Regions from separate parts of the Nocardiopsis sp. NPDC101807 genome, predicted to be linked through region 2. Evidence: riboswitches for the same ligand, from Rfam matches in the RefSeq annotation. Region 2 holds a riboswitch; each other region holds the start of a gene.
What was found. Region 2 has a riboswitch for cobalamin ahead of ACIRPH_RS25955 (nitrite reductase). Riboswitches for the same ligand answer to the same signal wherever they lie in the genome.

Region 1 (7,217 bases), on a different contig from region 2:
ACCGGGGACAAGAGGCTCGACTCCGTGCTGCTCCGCATCAGGAAGGTCGCCGAGGCCGTGTCGGCGCAACTGGAGGAGCTCTCCTCCTCCTCGCTGGCGCCCTCGGAGACGGAGGTCGAATTCGGTGTGACCGTGAGCGCCGAGGCGGACGTCGTGGTGGTCAAGGGGACCGGCGAGGCCACCTTCAACGTCCGGATGACCTGGACCGCCAAGGGCTGAGGGCCGTGCCCCGGCGCCTCCGACGGGGACCGGGGCGGGACACCCCCGCACACGGAAGCGGCCCGGATCGCGCGCCTCGATCCGGGCCGCCCCCGGGGAGGCCGTGTCCGCCCCCCGGGAGGAGAGCCCCGCCCGGCCCGCCTCACGCGGGCCGGGGCGCCCTCAGTCCCAGTCCAGGCCGCCGCCGGTCTGGTACTCGATGACGCGGGTCTCGAAGAAGTTCTTCTCCTTCTGGAGGTCCATCATCTCGCTCATCCACGGGAACGGGTTCTCCGTCTCGCCGAAGATGGGGGCCAGGCCGATCTGCTCGGCGCGGCGGTCGGTGATGAAGTGCATGTACTTCTCGCACAGCTCCGAGTTGAGGCCGAGCACGCCGCGCGGCATGGTCTCGCGGCCGTACGCCACCTCCAGCTCGCACGCCTCCGCCAGCATCTGCCGGACCTCGCCCTGGAACTCCTCGCTCCACAGGTGCGGGTTCTCGATCTTGATCTGGTTGATCACGTCGATGCCGAAGTTCAGGTGGATCGACTCGTCGCGCAGGATGTACTGGTACTGCTCCGCGATGCCGATCATCTTGTTGCGGCGGCCCAGCGACAGGATCTGCGCGAAGCCGGTGTAGAACCACATGCCCTCGAAGATCACGTAGAACGCCACCAGGTCGCGCAGGAACGCCTGGTCGGCCTCCGGCGTGCCGGTGCGGAACTCCGGGTTCTCCAGGTTCTGGGTGTACTTGAGCGCCCAGGCGTCCTTCGCCGTGATCGACGGGACCTCCCGGTACATGTTGAAGAGCTCGCCCTCGTCCAGGCCCAGGCTCTCGCAGATGTACTGGAAGGTGTGGGTGTGCACCGCCTCCTCGAAGGCCTGGCGCAGCAGGTACTGGCGGCACTCCGGGTTGGTGAGCTGGCGGTACACGGCCAGGACGATGTTGTTGGCCACCAGCGACTCGGCGGTCGCGAAGAAGCCGAGGTTGCGCTTGAGCATCAGGCGCTCGTCCTCGGTCAGCCCGTCCTTGGACTTCCATAGCGCGATGTCGGCCTGCATGGCGACCTCGGTGGGCATCCAGTGGTTGTTGCAGCCCGCGAGGTACTTCTCCCACGCCCACGTGTACTTGAGCGGGAGCAGCTGGTTGACGTCGGCGCGGGCGTTGATCATCGCCTTGTCGTCGACGTTGACGCGCGCGGCGTCGCGTTCGATCTCACCCAGGCCGCTGGTGGCGCTGGCGTTGTTCTCGGAGACTGCGGTCATGCTGGGGTTCTTCCGTTCTCCGGTCGGGCCGGAAAGTCGTTGTCGGGAGCGGGGCGCGGCGCCGCCGCGGGCACGGCCCGGCGGGGTGGCCGGACCGGCCCGGGGCCGCCTGCGGGCGGCCCCGGGCCTCACGCCCTACTGGCAGGCCTCGCACTCGGGGTCGTCGATGGAGCAGGCCTGGCCGTCGACGATCTCGAACTCGTCCTCGACCTCGGTGTTCACGGCCGCGGGAGCCGCGACCGGCTCGGGGACGGGGGCGGGGGCGGGCGCCGGGGCGCCCGGGGTCGCGGCGACCGAGTTGAGGCGGCCGTCGGTGCCCTTGAGCGTGCTCTTCTCCACGTGCGTGGCGCTCTGCGAGCGCAGGTAGTAGGTGGTCTTGAGACCGGAGCGCCACGCGCGGCGGTAGAGGGTGTCGAGCTTCCTGCCGCTCGGGGCCGCCATGTACAGGTTCAGGGACTGGGCCTGGTCGATCCACTTCTGGCGGCGCGATCCCGCGTCCACCAGCCACTCGGGGTCGATCTCGAACGCGGTCGCGTACAGGGCCTTGAGGTCGTCCGGGACGCGGTCGATGGCGCCGAGGCTGCCGTCGTGCATCTTCAGCGCCGAGACCATGTCGTCGTCCCACAGGCCGCGCGCCTTGAGGTCCCGGATCAGGTACGGGTTGACGACGGTGAAGTCGCCGGACATGTTCGACTTGACGTACAGGTTCCGGTAGAGCGGCTCGATCGACTGGCCGACGCCGGTGATGTTGGCGATGGTCGCGGTGGGCGCGATCGCCATGACGTTGGAGTTGCGCATCCCGGTGGACCGCACGCGCTCGCGCAGCGAGTCCCAGTCGAGGGTCTCGCCCCGGTCCATGTCCAGGTCGCCGCCGCGGGAGTCGGCGAGGAGCCGCAGCGAGTCGATCGGCAGGACGCCCCGGCTCCACAGCGAGCCCTCGAAGGACTCGTAGGAGCCGCGCTCGGAGGCCAGCTCCATGGACGCCTCGATGGCGTAGTAGCTGATCAGCTCCATGCTCTCGTCGGCGAACGTCACCGCGCCCTCGGAGGCGAACGGGGTGCGCAGCTTGAACAGGGCGTCCTGGAAGCCCATCAGGCCGAGGCCCACCGGACGGTGGCGCATGTTCGCGCGGCGCGCCTCGGGGATCGTGTAGAAGTTCACGTCGATGACGTTGTCGAGCATGCGCACGGCGGTGCGGACGGTGCGGCGCAGGCGCTCGGCGTCCAGGCCGTCGGGGCCCACGTGCTGGGCCAGGTTGACCGAGCCCAGGTTGCAGACGGCGACCTCGTCGGCGCTGGTGTTCAGCGTGATCTCGGTGCACAGGTTGGAGGAGTGCACGACGCCGACGTGCTGCTGCGGCGAGCGCAGGTTGGACGGGTCCTTGAAGGTGATCCAGGGGTGCCCGGTCTCGAACAGCATGGTCAGCATGCGCCGCCAGAGGTCGACCGCGGGGATCTTCTTGGCGACCTTGATCCGGCCCTCCTCGGCGGCGGCCTCGTACTTCTCGTAGGCCTCGGCGAAGTCGGTGCCGTACTTGTCGTGCAGGTCGGGGACCTCGTCCGGCGAGAACAGGGTCCAGCTGCCGCCCTGCTCCACACGCTGCATGAACAGGTCCGGAACCCAGTTCGCGGTGTTCATGTCGTGGGTGCGGCGGCGGTCGTCGCCGGTGTTCTTGCGGAGGTCGAGGAACTCCTCGATGTCGATGTGCCAGGTCTCCAGGTAGGCGCACACGGCGCCCTTGCGCTTGCCGCCCTGGTTGACCGCGACGGCGGTGTCGTTGGCGATCTTCAGGAACGGGACGACGCCCTGGCTCTTGCCGTTGGTGCCGCGGATGTGCGAGCCGAGGCCGCGCACCGGGGTCCAGTCGTTGCCGAGCCCGCCCGAGTACTTGGACAGCATCGCGTTGTTGCTGATGCCGTGGAAGATGGCCTGGAGGTCGTCGCCGACGGTGGTGAGGAAGCAGGAGGACAGCTGCGCGCGCACCGTGCCGGCGTTGAACAGGGTGGGCGTGGAGGCCATGAAGTCGAACGAGGACAGCAGCTCGTAGAACTCGATGGCGCGGGCCTCGCGGTCGTCCTCCTTGAGGGCCAGCCCCATGGCGACGCGCATGAAGAACGCCTGCGGCAGCTCGTAGCGGACCTCGTCGCTGTGCAGGAAGTAGCGGTCGTAGAGGGTCTGGATGCCGAGGAAGGTGAACTGCTCGTCGCGCTCGGGCCGCAGGGCGGCGCCCAGGCGCTCCAGGTCGAAACCGGCGAGTGCCGGGTCGAGCTGCCCCAGGTCGATGCCGCGGCCGACGTAGGCGGCCAGGTAGGCGGCGTAGCGCTCGCCCATCTCGGACTGCCCGGCGGCGTCGGGGGCGCCGCTGATGAAGGTGAGGGCCTCACGGCGCAGCTTGTCCAGCAGCAGGCGGGCGGCCACGAACGAGTAGTCCGGGTCGACCTCCACGAAGCTGCGGGCGGCCATGACCAGGGCGAGCTCGACCTCGGAGTCGGGGATGCCGGGGTAGAAGCCGCGGCGGGCCTCGGTGAGGACCTTCTCCGCCGAAACACCGGTGAGCCTCGCACAGGCCTCGGTCACGACGTGCTCGATCCGGTCGACGGCGGCGGGGGGCGCGCCCTCGTTGGTCGGCTCGGGCCGAACGGATACGGGCACGGCCTCGACGTCAAGGGTCATACAGCGGCTCCAACCTCGGTAGAAGAGTCCCGGCGGGGAGGGGACACGATGGGCAAGGTGCGCGGCACGCACCGGGGGACCGACGCACCGGGTGCGTGCGGTCGTCCGACCGGTGGGTCGCGGCGGCTCACCCTCGAAGCCCCGTCGTCGGCGCACGCTCACGTGCGCACCGGTGGCAGGTCTTCGGGCTCGTGGGCGGCCTACGCACCGTCGCTTCCCGGGGCCTTCGGGGGTCCCCAGTGCCTGTGACGGCTTCGTTCCCACTTACCGCTGCGGGGCAGCCCCGGCTTCGCACCGGGTTCCCTCTTGCCTCACCCCGAGGGGTGAACCACCAGCGGGACAGATACTACATCTAGGGGGCCCTGCGTTGGAACACCGCAAGATGATGGCGTGTCATCGATTTCTCGGATTCTTCGACGATCGTCGAACACACGCGTGGGCCGTGGTATGAGGGGGCCTCGGACACCCGGTTCAGGGGGATGTCGCTCCTCGTCGGGGCAGCTGGGAGGCGACCGGACACAGCCTAGATCGTCGCCGGGGCTCCCCGGGACCGGGACCGCCTCCGAAGGGGCGGACGAACGCCCGGAACACCGCTTCCGGGGCGGTTCGGACGGCGCCCGGCGAACCGGCGCCGCTGACCACACGGCCGTACCCGTTCCGTTCCGGGCCGGGCCCGGAGCGGTCGGGCGGAGATCGGCGCCCCCGCCGTCCCGGGCGTGTCGGCGGCACGCCCGCACGTCGGAAAGCTCACTCCGCCGGGGTCCGGCGGGAGCGTCCCGGCCCGGAAGGCCGCGCGGGGCGCCGGCGTCCTGCGGCCGTGGTCACTCCTCGTCGAGTCTGCGGTCCAGCCGGTCCTCGGACAGCCCCAGGTCGGTGCGGATGCGGAACCGGATGCGCAGGAGCTCCACCAGGAGGTCGCGGACGTAGGGCGAGGAGGCCCGGTCGAGGAACCGGTGCGCGCCGGCCGTCGCCCACCGCTCGGCGCCCTCCAGGTCGTCGTGCGCGTACAGTGCCTCCGCGACGTGGATGAAGGTCTGGAGACCGGGCGGGTCCTCGCCCTCCAGGCGTTTGAGGTGGGCGTAGGCCTGGTCGACCTCGTCCAGTTGCAGGAGTGCCCCGGCGCTGAGCGCACGGGCGTCGATCACCGTGGCCCCGCCGTCGTCGATCGCCCGCTGGTAGGCCGAGCAGGCGCGCTCGAACTCCTGGGCGATCTCCCACTGCTCCCCCGCGCGCACGAACAGCTCCGCGCGCGAGACCTCGCTCCCCGAGTCGACCCGGTTGGCCAGGTCCAGGAGTTGGGCTGCGACCCGTCCGTGCTCACCGGACCGGACAGCGTGGAATTCCCAACGGTCGAGTTCCGCCGTCGTCACGCGGGTCAACCGCATCGCCCCCATCCCCTACTCGCACTCCCGCGCGCCCTGTCAGGACCTGGCCCGCTCCAGGGCCTGCCAGAACCCCTGGCGCAGTCCGTCACGGACCTCGTCACGCAACAGGTGGTCGATCGGCAGCGAGGAGCCCTGGAGCAGGCGCGCCTCCAGGTCGGAGGGCATCCTGGGCCTGCGGGCGAGTACGGCCTCCACCCACAGGGCGGGCGCCTCGCGAGCGATCGACTCCGCGAAGTCGTTCCCTTCCTTGTGCGCGACATGCACCGCTTCGTCAACGGTATGCGCGGCGGGACGTGTCTGCTGGGGATATCCAGGACTGGGACGGGATTCCTGGTAGCCGCCGGCGCTGAACCGGCTGGCGGGTTCGGGACCAGTAGGTGGCGGCCCCCCGTAGGGGGAGGCTGCCCCACCGCGGTGAGCGGTGTCAGTTTCCGTACTGGTCCCATAGGTAGGGTTTGCGTCGGCCGCTCCCCCGAATCCGGAGCCGTCCCCGCCCCCGTAGCGCGGATCCTGTCGTGGGTCCTGCCGTGGGTCCTGGGGTGGGGCGTTTCTCGGAGGTGGCGCGTGGCCGGATTGGCCGTCCGGTGCGAACGAGCGCTGCGGCCCCGTCCCCGCGGCGAAGGACTGCTGGGGTCCCGTGCCGTTGAAGGAGGGCTGCGCTCCGGTCATCGACCCCGCCCCGGAGGCCGGCCTCCCGGGCATGCCGTAGCCGCTCGGCTCCGCGCCGCGCATCGACGGGTGCCCGTCGGTGACGGGGTAGCCCTGCTGCCCGTTGTGGGAGGGGTGGCCCCCGGTCACCGCGTGGCCGGGGTAGGAGCCGCCGCCGCCCGTGCCGGGCGGGGTCTGCCCGCCGGACGGGAATCCGTTGGCGTCGATGCCGCCCGGCTGCTGGCCGCCGTCGCCCCCCGGGCCGACGAGGTGGTCGCCGCCGCGCTGCTGCGCGAGGGACCTCCGCATGGCGCGCAGCTGGTCCATGGCGCTGCCCTGGGGGACGGGCTGGCCCCCGGTGCCCGCGAACATCGCCTCCAGGCCGCCGCTGGAGGACCCCACGGGGTCGACCCGGGCGCCGCCGGGCTGGGCCGCGACGGGCTGCCGCGGCGTCTCGGGCGCGGAACGGGACCGGCCGTTGGCGAACGGCGTCGTGGTCTTGGCCGCGGTCTCCTGGGAGGAGCCGCTGCTGGAGAGGAGGTTGACGTGCGGGCGCAGGTGGCCCGCCCCGATCTCGATGAGGTCGTCGCACTCCCGGCGCAGGGCCCGGGAGATGGTCCAGTTGCCCTCGACGGACACATGCACGACGGTGACGCGCACGCCCATGTCCTGGACGTCGGCGACGACGGACGCCATGTCCTCGTCACCGCTGACCAGGACGGCGTCGCACAGGACGCCGGTGCGCGCCAGCGTGGTGATGTCGCGCTGGACATAGCTCTCCACGCCCTCGCGGCGACCTGGCCGTATCCTCGCGGCACGGAACTTGATGCCGGGGATGTCGGCGATGCCGTCCTGTTCCTGGGAGCGCCGGTCGTCGGCGACGGCCTCGTACCAGTAGCAACGCAGCAGCGGAAGACCGGTGCGGTCCCGCGCGACCTCGTTGAGGAACTGGACGAGTCCGGAGTAGTCCCAGGAGACGGAGTCCCGGTTGCGGGTTCCGTGCACGGCCATCGCGCCGTCCGCGAGAAGGTATCCCGCGTCAACGAA
Region 2 (7,217 bases):
CCCCCGCCCGCACCGTCACCCAGTGGTGTCTGGCGACCTCACCCGGGGGCGCCTGACGCGGGGGCGGCGCCCCGGGGCCGCGCGGGGTCGTACAGGTAGGACTCCCCGCCCCCCTCCGGAGCGAGCGCCCGCCCGACCAGGACGACCGCCGCCTGCCGGAGCCCCGCCTCCTCCACCAGGCCGGCGATGGTGGAGACCGTCCCGCGCAGCACCGCCTCCTCCGGCTGGCTCGCCCGGTACACGACCACCGCGGGACAGTCCGCGCCGTAGGCGGGGACGATCTCGGCCATGAGCTCCCGCACCCGCCGGACCGCCAGGTGCAGCACCAGCGTGGCCCGCGTCGCCGCGAACGCGCCCAGCGACTCGGTCTGCGGCATCGCCGTCGACCGGGCGGAGGTCCGGGTCAGCACCACCGACTGGGCCACCAGCGGAACGGTCAGCTCCCGGCCCACCAGCGCCGAGGCGGCCGCGTAGGCGGGCACCCCCGGTGTGACGTCCCACGGCACCCCGTGCGCGTCGAGCCTGCGGGTCTGCTCGGCCAGCGCCGAGTACAGCGACGGGTCCCCGGAGGTCAGCCGTACGACGTCCCGGCCCGCGGCGTGCGCGGCGACCAGGCGTTCGGTGATGCGGTCCAGGTCCAGGCCCTGGGTGTCGACCAGTTCCGCGCCGGGGGCGCAGTGGGCGAGGACCCCGGGGTCCAGGTACGTGCCGGGGTAGAGGACGACGTCGGCCGCGTTGAGCATGCGCGTGGCGCGGACGGTGAGCAGGTCGGCGGCGCCGGGCCCCGCCCCCACGAAGTGCACGGTCACGGGCGCACCCACCTCGGCGTCCAGACCCGGCCCGTCCCGGAGACGCGGGTGCCGGAGGCGCCGATGATGAGCAGACAGCGCATGTCGACGCCCGCGGGGTCGAGTTCCCCGAGCGTGGTCACCTCCAGGGACTCGTCCTCCCTGCCGACGCTCCGCCCGACGACGACCACGGTGTCGGGCTTGCGGTGCTCCAGCAGGACCTCACGGGCGGCGGCGACCTGCCCGGTCCGCGAACGCGAGGCCGGGTTGTAGACCGCCAGCGCCAGGTCGGCCTCGGCGACGGCGCGCAGGCGCCGTTCGATCACCTCCCAGGGCTTGAGCCGGTCCGACAGGCTCATCACCGCGAAGTCACCGCCGACGGGGGCGCCCGCCCTGGCGGCGACCGCCTGCACGGCGCTGACGCCCGGCAGCACCCGGACCGGGACGTCCCGGTAGGCGGGGTCCTCGGCCGCCTCGAACACGGCGGTGGCCATGCCGAACACACCGGCGTCCCCGCCCGAGACCACGGCCACGCTCTCACCGCCACGGGCGAGCCCGAGGGCGAGGCGGGCGCGGTCGATCTCGACGGTGTTGCCGGAGGCGTGCCGGGTCAGGCCGGCCCGCTGCGGGACGCGGTCGACGTAGGGGCCGTAACCCACCACGTGGTCCACCCCGGCCAGCGCCGCGGAGGCCTCGGGGGTGAGCCAGTGGCCGGGGCCGGGCCCCAGGCCGACGACCAGCAGCTCGGCGGCCGGAACGGCGGGCTCCGCGACCGCGGGCTCCGGCACGGCCCGGTCGCGCGACCTCCTGCCGTTGAGGCTGTCCCCGGTGACCAGCACCAGGGAGAAGTACGGCACCGTCGCCGGATCGACCTCGGCCACGGGCAGCCGCCGCTCCCCGTCCATGGAGGCGCGCTCCACGTACACCGCGTGCTCCAGCCGCCCCGCCGCCTCCAGGGCCCGGCGCACCGCGGGGAAGGTCCGGCCCAGCTTCATGACCACCGCGGCGTCGGTGTCGGCCAGCCGGCGGGCCAGCTCCGGCTCGGGGAGGGTGCCGGGCAGCACGGTGAGCACGTCGGTCTGCCGGGCCAGCGGGGCCGCGGCCGCCGCCGACGCCGCGGCGAACGCCGGGACCCCGGGCACGATCTCCGTCTCGTACCGCTCGGACAGCCGGTCGTGCATGTACATGTACGAGCCGTAGAACAGCGGGTCGCCCTCGGAGAGGAGCACGACGTCGCGGCCCGCGTCCAGGTGCGCGGCCAGCCGGGCGGCGGACCCCTCGTAGAAGTCGGCCAGCACCCCCGTGTACCCGCCCGGGTGGTCGGTCGCGCCGGTGGTGACCGGATAGGTGAGCTGTTCCTCGACCGCCGAGCCGGGGATCAGCGATGCGGCGATGCGGCGGGCGTTGGACGCCTTGCCGACCCCGGCGTGGTAGGCGACGACGTCGGCCGCGGCGATGAGCCGGGCAGCCTTGAGGGTGATCAGCCCGGGGTCGCCGGGGCCGACGCCCACGCCGTGGAAACGTCCGGTCACTCCTCCTCCTTGGCGAGTGCGTTGAGGGCGGAACAGGTCATCGCGGAGCCTCCGCGGCGTCCGCGGGCGGTCACGTAGGGGATGTCGGCGCCGAACCGGGCGCCGAACTCCTCCAGCGCCTGCTTGGACTCGGCCGCCCCCACGAAACCGACGGGGCAGCCGACGATCGCGGCCGGGCGCGGAGCCCCGTCGGCCAGCATCTCCAGCAGGTGGAAGAGGGCGGTGGGCGCGTTGCCGACGGCGACCACGGCGCCCTCCAGGAACGGTTCCCACAGGGAGACCGCGGCGGCGCTGCGCGTGGTCCCCCACGCGGCGGCGAGGCCGGGGACGCGCTCGTCGCCCAGGAAGCAGAGCACCTCGTTGCCGCACGGAAGGCGGCTCGCGGTGACGCCGCTGGCCACCATGCGCGCGTCGCACAGGATCGGCGCCCCGGCGCGCAGGGCGGAGCGCGCCGCGGACACCAGGCCGGGGTGGACCACCAGGTCCCCGGCGAGGTCGACCTGGCCGGTGCCGTGGATCATCCGCACGGCGAGCCGTTCCGCGTCGGCGGGCAGGTGCCCGAGCTCGGCCTCCTGACGGATGACGGCGAAGGAGTCCGTGTAGATCGCGGGCCCGTCGTCGATGTAGTCGTAGTGCCGGCTCGGTCGGCGTGGGGCGGTCACCGCGCCTCCCCGCGGGCGGAGCCGGGCCTTCCGGGCACCAGGACGCCACGCCAGGGCGTGACGACGAGTTCTCCGGACCCGGCGGCGAGCGCCTCCCCGGCGAGCGCTTCGACGGCCGGGCGGTCCAGGCCCCCGTCCGGCACGCGCACATGCCGTGCGCCCCCGGGCAGCGGTCCGTACGGCAGCGGCGGGGCGGGAGGCGGGAGCCGACGGTCCGGTTCCTCCGGTTCGGCCAGCGGCGCCGGGAGCTCGGCGACGTGCCACGGCGCGGTGGGCCCCTCCCCTCGGCGGTCCAGGAACGCGTCCGCCAGGCGCAGGAGCGCGGCCGGCGCCTCGTCGACCGGCGTCAACGGGCCCCAGCGCTCGCCGATCCTCAGCTGGGCGACGCCCCCGCCCAGGGCGACGAGCCCCAGGTCGCACGGGTGGCCGATCAGGTCGCCGCGCCCGTCGTCCAGGACGAACAGGAAGCGCCCGGGCAGGCCGGCGCGGCGCGGGACGGAGCACAGCATCGCGTCCAGGTCCGAGGCGACGGGCCGCAGGTCGGCCCGGCCGCCGCCGGGCCCGTCCCCGGCGGTGGCCGCCGGGACGGCGCCCGTGCCCGGGGAGACCATCACGTTGCGTACGAGTTCGTGGTCGGCGGAGGGCAGCAGGCCGGTCTCCGCCAGGGCGCGGACCACCTCGGGCCCCAACCGCCCCGCGTTCCCCGGCAGGGCGCGCAGTTGCAGGTTCGCGCGGCCGGTGACGTGGACACGGCCGTCGCCGTAACGGTCGGCCACCGCGGTGAGGGAGCGCAGAGAGGAGGCGCCGACACGGCCGCCGATGAGCCGGAGCCGGACCAGCAGGCCGTCCTCCGCGGGCCAGGGTCTCAGCACGCCGGGGCAGCGGTCGCGGCGCGTACGGCGCACGGAGGGGGCAGAACCGGTCGGGGACATGCGCGTCCTTCGGGTCAGGGGCTCGTTCGCGGAGCCCGCGGATGACTCGGCGGACCGTGACCGCCGGTGCCAGCAGGTCTTCGGACTCGGATTCGACCGGTGCGGAGCGCCTTCCCGGAGCAGTGCCCCAGTGGCTGTCCCGGGGAGCGCTCCCCGGACGTGCCCGCCCGTCATCCTCACCGCTGCGCGTCAGTCCCGGATTCCCACCGGGTTCCCTGCCCCACGGAATGGGGTTCGACTGGCCCGACGAGGTTACCCGACCCCCTCCCGCCTGCTCCGGGGGACGTCGCCTTGGCGGCCGGTCCCCTACGGCGGCCCGGCGTCCGGACACCGGCGGGCCGGACGAGCGACCCCCTCCCCGTCCCCGAAGGCCGGACGACGTGAAGGGGCCCCGCCCTCCTCGGAGGGCGGGGCCCCGACCGCGCGGACGCGGGGACGGGCCGCGGGACGGCCGCACGGGGTCCGCGCAGGTCAGTCCTCGGCACGCACGTCGACGACCTCGCCGGCCGCGTCGAGGATCACCTCGTACTCCTGGCCCCCGGCGTCGAGCACCTCGGCGTCCCAGCCGTCCCAGCCGTCCTCGTCCTGGCGCTCGACCTCCACGGTGCGGGCGCCCTCGCCGACCGCCTCGGCGGCGTTCGCGGACACCGTGTCGCGGTCGGCCTCGGTCCGCCCGCCGGTGTTCTGCCACGGGGCCGGGCCGTCGTCGGTGTCGCGGAAGGCCAGGCCGTTGATGGTGTACACGTCGGCGTCGTCGCGGTCGTCGTCGGCCTCGTAGCGCACGCCCAGCGTCACCTCGGTGCCCTCCAGGCCGCGCAGCTCGTCCAGGAGCGGCTCGACGGTGCCGTTGCCGTCGAAGTCCTCCAGCTCGGGGTCGGTCAGCAGCCACTCCTCGGGGCCGAAGTCGACCTCGACACCGGACACCGTCCAGTCGTCGGCGTCGTCGCCGTCCCCGTCGTCGTCACGGTCGGCGCGCAGCTCGCCCACGAGCTGCTCCAGGCCGTCCACCGACTGGGTCGAGGGGGGGTTCTGCCCCGACGCGTCCGCCCCGTTCGCCGAGGGGGCCGAACCGGAGGTCACGCCGGTGAGCCGGATCGAGTCGACCTGCTGCTCGGGGTCGTCCACCACGAGGTAGCCGATCGTGCCGACGGCCAGCAGACCGGCCGCGGCGGCGGAGGAGAGGAGGATGACGGTGGTGCGCTGCATCGGCTTTCCCTTTGCTCGAAGGTTTCTACTGCCCCAAGCATGCGGCGGCAAGATGATGGAGTCCTGAAAGCCACCTGAAGAACGTCTTCATGTGGCTCTCAGGAACGGTTCAGCGGTTCCTGCCAAGGTAGGGGGACCACGGGCGGAGAGGACACGGCGTTGGCGATTCTGGTGGTGGAGGACGAGGAGGGCATCGTCTCCTTCCTGCGGCGGGGCCTGGAGACGGCCGGGTACCAGGTGCTCTCGGCCGCGGACGGCGTCGACGGGCTCACGATGGCCCTGTCCCCCGACGTCGACCTGGTCGTCCTGGACCTGGGACTGCCCGGCATCCCGGGGGAGGAGGTGCTGCGCCGCCTGCGGCAGCGCCGCCCCTCGGTGCCCGTGATCGTGCTCACCGCCAAGGACGCGGTCAGCGACCGGGTGGCCAACCTCGACGCCGGCGCCGACGACTACATGGTCAAGCCCTTCAGCGTGAGCGAGCTCCTGGCCCGGGTCCGGGCGCGCCTGCGCACCGGCGGACAGGAGCGCGGCGACGTGCTGGCGGCCGGCGGCGTCGTGCTCGACCTCGGGGCCCGCACCGCCTCCGTCGACGGCCGGACCGTCAACCTGTCCACCCGCGAGTTCGGCCTCCTGGAAGTCCTCATCCGCCACCCCTCCCAGGTGTTCTCCCAGCCCCAGCTGCTCGACCGCGTCTGGGGCTACGACTTCGACGGCGCCTCCAACGTGGTCGAGGTCTACGTCAGCCAGCTGCGCCGCAAGCTCGGCGCCGACCGCATCCAGACCGTCCGCGGCGCGGGCTACCGCCTCGCCGGCGGTGCCCGGTGAGCCTCACCGGCCGCGTCGTCCTGCGGTCGCTGCTCGTCATGGCCCTCGTCATCGGCGGCGTCGCCCTCCTCACCTACGAACTCGTGCGCGTCTCGGGCCTGACCGACATCGACCGCCTGCTCCGGGAGGAGTCGGCGCTGGTCGGCGACGCCCTCGCCGACCAGGTCCCCGCCGCCGCGGGGCTCGACGGGGTGGTCTCGGGGCCCGAGGCGGAGCGCGCCGCACGGCAGGCGCTCGCCGTGCGCCCCAGCGGAGCCCGCCACGTGACGCTGGTGACCGCCAACGGTGCGCGCCTGCAGAGCACGGGAGGCCCCACCCGCGTCGCCGGACTGATGCGCGGCGGCGACGCCCCCGCCCCCGAACCGGGGACGATCCGCACCCTCGACACCGACGCCGGCCCGGTCCGGGTGCTCGACACCGCGGTCGCCGACGAGGCCGGGGACCCCCTCGCCGTCGTCACCGTCGTCGCCCCCCTCGACTCCACCCGCGACACGGCGGCCACGGTCCTGCTGCTCTCCGCCCTCGCCGGCGGGATCGGCGTCGTCGGCGGCGGCGTCGTGCTGTGGCTGGTGGTGCGGCGCACCCTGTCGCCCGTGCGGGAGGTCTCCGAGGCGGCCAAGGCCATCTCCCCCTCCGACCTGGACACCCGCGTACCTGTGCCCGCCACCCGCGACGAGATCGCCGAGCTGGCCACCGAGATCAACCAGATGCTCGTGCGCATCGAGCAGGCCGACGCCAACAGACGCCGCTACCTGGCCGCGATCTCGCACGAGGTGCGCACCCCCCTCGCCGTCGCGGAGGGGCACCTGGAACTGCTCGGCACGGCCGACGCGGCCGTCGTGCGCGCCGAACTCGACCGCCTGCGCCGGGTCCTGGAGGACCTCATGGCGGTCGCCCGGGGAGGCGACGAGATCGACGTCCGGGTGGAGGCGGTGTTCCTGCCCGACCTGTTCCACGCCGTGCGCGCCCGGCTGGACTCCCTGCCCTACGCCGACGCGGTCACCCTGGAGGATCCGCCGCCGGACGTCCTGCTCGGGGACCAGTCACGCCTGGAGCAGTGCCTGGCCAACCTGGTCGCGAACGCCGTCGACCACAACCCGGAGGGCACCCGCGCCACCGTGGCCGCCCATGGCGAGGGCGAATCCCTCGTCCTCACGGTGACCGACGACGGTCCGGGCGTCGACCCCGCGCTGCTGCCCCACGTGTTCGAGCCGTTCGTGACCTCGCGGGACGAGGGCGCCGGCCGCATCTCCGGCCTGGGGCTGGCCGTCG
Region 3 (7,217 bases), on a different contig from region 2:
GGAGGCGCCGTCGACGGCGCGGTCCGCGACCACCGACGCCTTGCGGTCCTTCCAGTCGTTGGTGTCGATGCTCCACAGGATCTGGGCCAGGCCCATGTCCGCGGTCACCGAGGCGACCCCCTCGTCGGTGGAACCGTAGGGGGGCCTCATGAGGTCCATGGTGTACCCGGTCTCGCGGTACACCAGGGCCTGCACGGTTTCGAGGTCCGAGCGGATCCCGCCCGCGCCGAGCCCGGCCAGGTCGGGGTGGGAGAGGGTGTGGTTGGCCAGTTCGTGGCCCTCCGCGTAGGTGCGCCTCACGGTGCGCGGATCCTCCATGACCGGGTAGCCGGTGACGAAGAACGTCGCGCGGGCGTCGTACTCGGCCAGGATGTCCAGCAGTTCGGGCGTGCGCCCGCCCGGGCCGTCGTCGTAGGTCAGGGCCACGCACTTGGACCCGGGGGCGGAGCAGTCGACGTCCTCGTCCGCGGGGGGCAGGATCCCGGGGGCGGCCGTCTCCCGGCCGCCCTCCTCCTCCCGGGGCGGGGCCGCGACGGCGAAGTCACGGACGCCCCGGGTCGCCGAGCGCAGCGCGCGCTCTCCCAGGTCCGACAGCAGGGGGGCGGCCTCCGAGGCGGCGACCACGGCGTGGGTCCTGCCCTCTCCCACGGGGGCGACCTGTCCCGCGTCGAACTCCACGACGAGGTCGCCGGCGGGGTTGAACCCCACGGAGTCGTACAGCGAGGCGACCGGGTGCACCGCGTCCGGGGCCGCGCTCCCGGGGAGGGCGTCCCGCACGAGGCCGTTCAGCTCCTCCAGTTCGTGCTGGCCGGCGATCAGGGCGGTGGAGGGGTGGGTCGAGCCGGCGAGGGCGTCGTACCAGTAGGTGGTGTATCCCTCACGGGTCCCCTCGGAGTCGGTCTCCTCGCGGGTCACGCGGACCCCGACGATGTCGTCGTTGGCCGCCGTCAGGTTCCACGCGGACTCGAAGGAGACCGCACCGGGGTTGGCCGCCTCGAAGGCGTCCACCTCTGCGGCCAGCGCGCGGTCCAGGAAGTCGCTCAGGGGGGCGGCGTTGGGGACGACCGGGTAGGAGACCTCCACGGCCACCCCGCCCTCGCGGGCGAGCTCGGCCTCGCCCAGGTCCACCACGTCGTCGGGGTCGACCACCGTCAGCCCGTCGGGCTCGCCGGCGGCGGGCGGGTCCGCCTCGGGCCCGCCGTCCGCCGAGTCGGGGCCCGTGTCGCCCACGGGCGCGGAGGCGAGCACGCCGGGCGGGGCGGCGGTCAGCCAGACCAGCCCCGCGACGACCGCCAGCGCGACCGCGATCGTGGACAGGGGGTGATCGGGGGCCATGGTCGGATGGGACTGCTTGTTCACCAGGGGTTCTCCACGTACATCTTCAGACGAACGATCGCGGGGAGCGCGGGGGAGGGCTCGGCCGCGCGACGTTTCATGTCGGTTGTGACGCCGACCGCGCAACAGGGGTTCGCGCCGTTTCCGGCCGGTGGCACAGGGCAGCACGCCGGGTACAGGGGCGGAGGGGTGCTCCCTATACTTGCAGGCGTGGAAGGTACATGCTCCACCCCAGAGCCCGGGCCGCGCCCGGAAGGGGAGGGGTGTGTCGCAAGAGGGAACCCGGTGGGACTCCGGGACTGCCCCGCAGCGGTATGAGGGAACGAACGTCGCCATAAGCACTGGTAATCCGGTCGGAAAGGTCGGAAACCGGGAAGCGGCGGCCAGTAGGAGGACGGCGTCCGCGCCGTCCGCGCCCCCGAGTCCGAAGACCTGCCTCCACCCGGCGGCGCACCCGTGCCGCCGGTGGTCCCGTGCCCCGAGGGAGGGCCGAGGAGCGGCGGCAGGCGACACGCCCACGGCGTGGTCCCCGCGCATGCCCGCGTCCTCGCTCACCCCCGCGGCCGGTACCCGGCTTTCGACGAGGGAGAGAAGCTCATGCCCGTCACCCCCGAGGCCTCCCGGCCGTCCGTGCGCTCCACCGTGCACGGCTACCCCAGGATCGGCCCGAACCGAGAACTCAAGCGCGCCTGCGAGTCGTACTGGAAGGGCGAGACCACCGCGGAGGAGCTGGACGGCATCGCCGCCGACCTGCGCCTGGGCGTCTACGCCCAGCTGCGCGAGGCGGGCGTCGACGACATCCCGTCCAACACGTTCTCGTACTACGACCACGTCCTGGACACCGCGGTCCTGTTCGACCTGGTGCCCTCCCGGTTCACCTCGCCGGCCGCCGCCGGCGACCGCGACGAGGAGCTGCGCCGCTACTTCGCCCTCGCCCGCGGCGAGCAGGGGGCCCCGCCGCTGGAGATGACCAAGTGGTTCGACACCAACTACCACTACCTGGTCCCCGAGCTGTCGCCGAGCACCCGCCCGCGCCTGGTCGGCGACAAGCCCGTCGCCGAGTTCCGTGAGGCGGCCGAGGCGGGTTTCCCGACCCGCCCGGTCCTGGTGGGTCCGCTCACCTTCCTCCTGCTGGCCAAGGCCGCGGACGACGCCCCCGAGGGCTGGCGCCCCGTCGAGCTGCTCGACCAGCTCCTGGACGCCTACGCCCAGCTCCTCGCCGGCCTCTCGGCCGCCGGGGCCGCCGAGGTGCAGCTGGACGAGCCGATCCTCGCCACCGACGAGGGGCGCGCCGCCGTCGGGCTCCTGGAGCGCGTCTACCAGCGCCTGGGCTCCCTCGCCGAGCGTCCCTCGCTCCTGGTCTCGACCTACTTCGGCTCCATCGGGGCTCCCGCCCTGCGGATCCTGAAGGACTCCCCGGTGGAGGCCGTCGGCCTGGACCTGGTCACCGACGGCGAGGGCGTCGACGACCTCGTCAAGGTCTCGGGCCTCGGCGGCACCCGCCTGGTCGCAGGGGTGGTGGAGGGCCGCAACGTCTGGCGGACCGATGTCCCGGCGGCCGTGGCCACGCTGGGCACCCTGCTCGCCCTCACGGACGAGCTGACGGTGAGCACGTCCTGCTCGCTCCTGCACGTGCCGATCGACCTCGACGCGGAGACCTCCCTCGCCCCCGAGCTGCGCGGGGCCCTGGCCTTCGCCAAGCAGAAGGCGTACGAGACGGCCCTCCTCGGCCGCGTCCTCTCGGAGGGGGCCGAGGCCGAGTACGCGGCGGGCGGCGCCGGCGGCGGCCCGGCCTTCACGGACGCCCGCGTGCGCGCCCGCCTGGACGCCCTGGGCCCGGACGCCTATGAGCGCCCCCAGGACAGGGGCGCCCCCACGGACACGCCGTTGACCACGACCACCATCGGGTCGTTCCCCCAGACCGCGGAACTGCGCCGCGCCCGCGCCGCGCACCGGCGGGGCGCGCTGGCGGAGGACGCCTACACGCGGATCCTCCGCACGGAGATCGACCGGGTCGTCGCGCTCCAGGAGGAGATCGGGCTGGACGTGCTCGTGCACGGCGAGCCCGAGCGCAACGACATGGTCCAGTACTTCGCCGAGCAGCTGGAGGGCTACGCCACCACCGAGAACGGCTGGGTGCAGTCCTACGGTTCGCGGTGCGTCCGCCCGCCGATCCTGTTCGGCGACGTCTCGCGCCCCGAGCCGATGACCGTCGAGTGGATCACCTACGCCCAGTCGCGCACCGACAAGCCGGTCAAGGGCATGCTGACCGGTCCCGTGACCATGCTCGCCTGGTCGTTCGTGCGCACCGACCAGCCGCTGGGCGACACCGCCCGCCAGGTGGGCCTGGCCCTGAGGGACGAGGTCGCCGACCTGGAGCGCGCGGGCATCCGCCACATCCAGGTGGACGAGGCGGCCCTGCGCGAGCTCCTGCCGCTGCGCGAGGAGCAGCGCGCCGCCTACCTGGACTGGGCGGTGAACTCCTTCCGCCTGGCCACGTCCGGTGTGTCGCCGTCCACGACGATCCACACGCACATGTGCTACTCGGAGTTCGGCCTCATCGTCGGCGGCATCGAGGCGCTGGACGCCGACGTGACCAGCGTCGAGGCCGCCCGCTCCCGGATGGAGCTGGTGGAGGACCTGGGCCGCCGCGGCTACAAGCGGGGGATCGGGCCCGGCGTGTACGACATCCACTCACCCAGGGTGCCGTCCGTGGAGGAGATCGAGGGCTCGCTGCGGCTGGCCGTCGCGCACATCGACGCCGGGAGCCTGTGGGTCAACCCCGACTGCGGTCTCAAGACGCGCGGCTACGCCGAGGCGGAGCAGGCCCTGCGCAACATGGTGGAGGCCGCCCGCCGGGTGCGCGCCGACCTGACCGGCGCCCGCTAGCGGGGCGCCCCGTGCCCGGGCCGGGCAGCTCGGGGCCGAGGCGGCCGACGGTCTCCGCGCGCGGGCGCCCGGGGCCTCCGGCCGGGCACGGGACGACGCGGACGGGGAGGGGACGCGGCGACGCCGCGTCCCCTCCCCGCTCCTGCGGTGGACCGGTCAGGTGCCGACCACGGCCAGCGCGTCGGCGCCGGCGTTGAGCATGATCTCCTCGAGGTTGTCGGGGAGGACCAGGTCCTCGGCGGAGTCGTCGCCCGTGAGGGACGGGTGGAGCTGGTAGGTGATCTGGATGTTCAGGTTCGCGGTCCTGACCAGCAGCACGGCCTCCGGGACGAGGTCGCCGAGGAAGTCGTACTTCGTGACGATGTAGTGGGCCTCATCGCCGAGCTCCACCTCCTTGCTCTCCTCCACGTCGCCGGCGTCGTACAGGGTGCTGTACTCGCTCTCGCCGGTGATCTGGGCGACCGTGTCCTGGAACTGGCTCGTGGCGGCCTCGACGGAGTCGGCGGCGGAGTAGGGGGTCTGGTACACGATCTCGAAGGAGGCGTAGCCGCCGGGGGCGTTGCCCTCCGGCAGGGTGGCGTCCAGGGTGTCGCAGTACGAGTTCTCGTCGCGGACGGACTTGTTGCCGCCGTCGGTGACGAGGAAGTCGGCCACGACCTGCTCGGTGAAGGCGTCGCAGGGCTCGGCGGGGACCGAGTAGGGGGGCTCGCCGGCGGGGGCGGCGTCGGGGTCCGGCTCCGGGGCCGGCTCGTCGCCGCCGGTCGCCTCCTCCGCGCTCGCGGAGGGCTCGCCCTCGGGCGGGGAGGCGACGGTCGTCCCGCCGTTGCCGTTGGTGACCAGCATGACCAGGACCGCGACCACGAGGACGACGATGACCACGCCGCCGCCGACGACGACCCAGAGCCTGGCCTTGCCGCCGCCCTGGGGCGGCTGGGGCTGGGGGTGGGGGTAGCCGGGACCGCCGCCGTAGGGCGGCTGGCCGCCCGCGTACATCTGCTGCTCCGGGCCGGGGAAGCCCTGGCCGGGACCCGTGGGGGCGCCGTAGCCGGGCTGGCCGCCCGTGCCCGGGTCGCCGTAGGGGGCGCCGTAGGGGGGCTGGCCCCCGCTGTTGTCCCCGCCACCGTAGGGGTTCTGCGGTGGTTGGTTGTAAGGTCCGTTTTCGCTCATGGCTCCCCTCGCCCGTGATGTGCTGGCCGTGTTGTCTGGGACGCGTGTGCGTGCCGGTGGGTTCTCACGACTTCCGGGACCGCGGGGCCGCGCCGGAGCGCGGTCGGAGCGGGACGGGAGCCGTGCGAGGGGAGGCGCACCTACCGCCACCGCCTTCCCGCGGGCGAGGGCGGAGGCGTGGGGCCGGGCGTTCCCCGTCTCCGTGAGGAGGATCCCGGGGGACCGGGGCTGCCGATCGTGGCCGGCTCCGGGGGGCTCCCCGGGCCGAGGTCGGGACCTGTGCATAGTAGCCGCGGGGTATGTCCCCGCGGCAGGCCAGACCAGGGGTAACAGGGTGAATCGTCACTGTTTTGTGTCGGTTGCGTGCGAGATCATGGTTCGCGTGACGCAATCGTGACGCCGATGTCGGGATTCCGCGTCCGGGCCCGGGTAGTGGGACCGGGCGCGTCCAGGGGCCTTTCGGCGCCGCGGCCCGTCCGCGGCCACCGCGTCCGGACCGGACCGGCGCGGCGCGCGGCCTCAGAACATCGAGATGTGCACGTGGTCGAAGTGGTTCTCGGTGAGGTTGCCCCGGTCCGACATCGCTCGCCAGTCGGTGTCGCCGCGGCGCACGTCCCAGATCTGCTGGCGGTAGATGACGTACATGATCCCGTAGTCGTCCGCGTGCTCCATCGCCCACTCGGAGATCGCCCAGCCGCGGTCGACCTCCTCCTGCGAGGGCATGCCTCCGTTCGGGTCCAGCATGAAGTCGCAGGCCCGCCCCAGCGGGTGCTCCCCGACGACCCAGCCGCCGACCGCCCGGTAGCAGCCCACGCCGCCCACGTCCCGGCCCTCGCCGAACTCGTCGATGACCCGCTGGCGCATCAGCTCGGTGCGCGGGGTGATGTTGTACTGGCCGCCCATCGGCTGCTCGGGGTGGTCGGCGATCAGCCGGTCCACCTCGGTGCGGCGCTCCTCCAGCTCCTCCAGGTCGGCCTCGACCTCGGCCAGCCGCTCCTCCGCGGCCTCCTGCGCGGTCTCGTCGCGGGAGAGGGCCTGGTCGAGCTGGTCGATCTTGTCCTGGTTGCTGGTGGCGAGGTAGTCGATGACCACGGCCCGGTCGATGACCGTGTCGGCCTCGTCCCCCACGAACAGCGACATCGACGGGTCGATGCCGCCGCTGGTGTAGGTGGCGACCGCCAGGGCGCGCACCTGCTCGCGCGCGGCGTCCACCTCCTCCCGGGTGCCCTCGGCGCGGTTCTCCGCGCGCTCGGCCTCCGCGATGACGCCCTCCATGTCGCGGAGCTCGCCGTTGTAGTCCTCGCTGAGGCTGTCCGCGCGCTCCCGCAGGGAGCTCATGCTCTCGGGGTCCATGGGCGCAGCCGTGACGGCGGCCTGGGGAAGGACGAGGAGGCTCCCGACCAGGCTCGCGGCGAGCGCGGCCACGCGGGCGCGGCCGGGGCGGACGATCGCCGGGAGTACCCGTGCGCAACCCTCGCCCCGGGCGCGGTCGGTGGGATCGGGAGCCCAGAAGTCGGCGAAATCGTCCACTCGGCTCAGGTCGTCGGACTGCACTGTGTGGTCGCTCCTCGAGCCCGCGCGCACTCCCGTCGGGCACGGGAGAGGGGCGGGCGCTGCTTCTCGTCTGTTCCCGTACGGGGCCGGGCCGCCCTCGCGGCCCCGCCCCCGACTCCTCGCGCGTGCCGCGGAGGGGGAGTGGGAGTCACGGGATGGTCATGAGTGTAGGCACTCGCACGGGGATGGGGGAAAGACGGGACGATTCCACCGGTGGACAAAGGTTGTCAATGTGGTCTAAATAACCTGAATTCGGATGATGATTCAGGTGA

Region 1: it holds a riboswitch for cobalamin, as region 2 does, so the genes downstream of both, ACIRPH_RS19890 (ribonucleoside-diphosphate reductase subunit alpha) here and ACIRPH_RS25955 (nitrite reductase) in region 2, are expected to answer to the same signal.
Region 3: it holds a riboswitch for cobalamin, as region 2 does, so the genes downstream of both, metE (5-methyltetrahydropteroyltriglutamate--homocysteine S-methyltransferase) here and ACIRPH_RS25955 (nitrite reductase) in region 2, are expected to answer to the same signal.

The regions. Positions count from the first base shown of each region.
Region 1 is NZ_JBIWMK010000006.1:227,140-234,356, reverse strand. It holds gene ACIRPH_RS19900 (CU044_2847 family protein) at 1-219, shown strand, start outside; gene ACIRPH_RS19895 (ribonucleotide-diphosphate reductase subunit beta) at 382-1,464, opposite strand; gene ACIRPH_RS19890 (ribonucleoside-diphosphate reductase subunit alpha) at 1,600-4,137, opposite strand; cobalamin riboswitch at 4,294-4,485, opposite strand; gene ACIRPH_RS19885 (hypothetical protein) at 4,959-5,531, opposite strand; gene ACIRPH_RS19880 (NYN domain-containing protein) at 5,559-7,217, opposite strand, start outside.
Region 2 is NZ_JBIWMK010000009.1:178,594-185,810, reverse strand. It holds gene cbiE (precorrin-6y C5,15-methyltransferase (decarboxylating) subunit CbiE) at 1-56, shown strand, start outside; gene cobM (precorrin-4 C(11)-methyltransferase) at 39-821, opposite strand; gene ACIRPH_RS25965 (precorrin-2 C(20)-methyltransferase) at 806-2,320, opposite strand; gene ACIRPH_RS25960 (precorrin-8X methylmutase) at 2,317-2,982, opposite strand; gene ACIRPH_RS25955 (nitrite reductase) at 2,979-3,914, opposite strand; cobalamin riboswitch at 3,968-4,172, opposite strand; gene ACIRPH_RS25950 (PepSY domain-containing protein) at 4,386-5,120, opposite strand; gene ACIRPH_RS25945 (response regulator transcription factor) at 5,280-5,945, shown strand; gene ACIRPH_RS25940 (ATP-binding protein) at 5,942-7,217, shown strand, end outside.
Region 3 is NZ_JBIWMK010000001.1:817,019-824,235, reverse strand. It holds gene ACIRPH_RS03600 (polysaccharide deacetylase family protein) at 1-1,335, opposite strand, end outside; cobalamin riboswitch at 1,608-1,769, shown strand; gene metE (5-methyltetrahydropteroyltriglutamate--homocysteine S-methyltransferase) at 1,933-4,224, shown strand; gene ACIRPH_RS03590 (DUF3558 domain-containing protein) at 4,381-5,391, opposite strand; gene ACIRPH_RS03585 (coiled-coil domain-containing protein) at 5,911-6,945, opposite strand.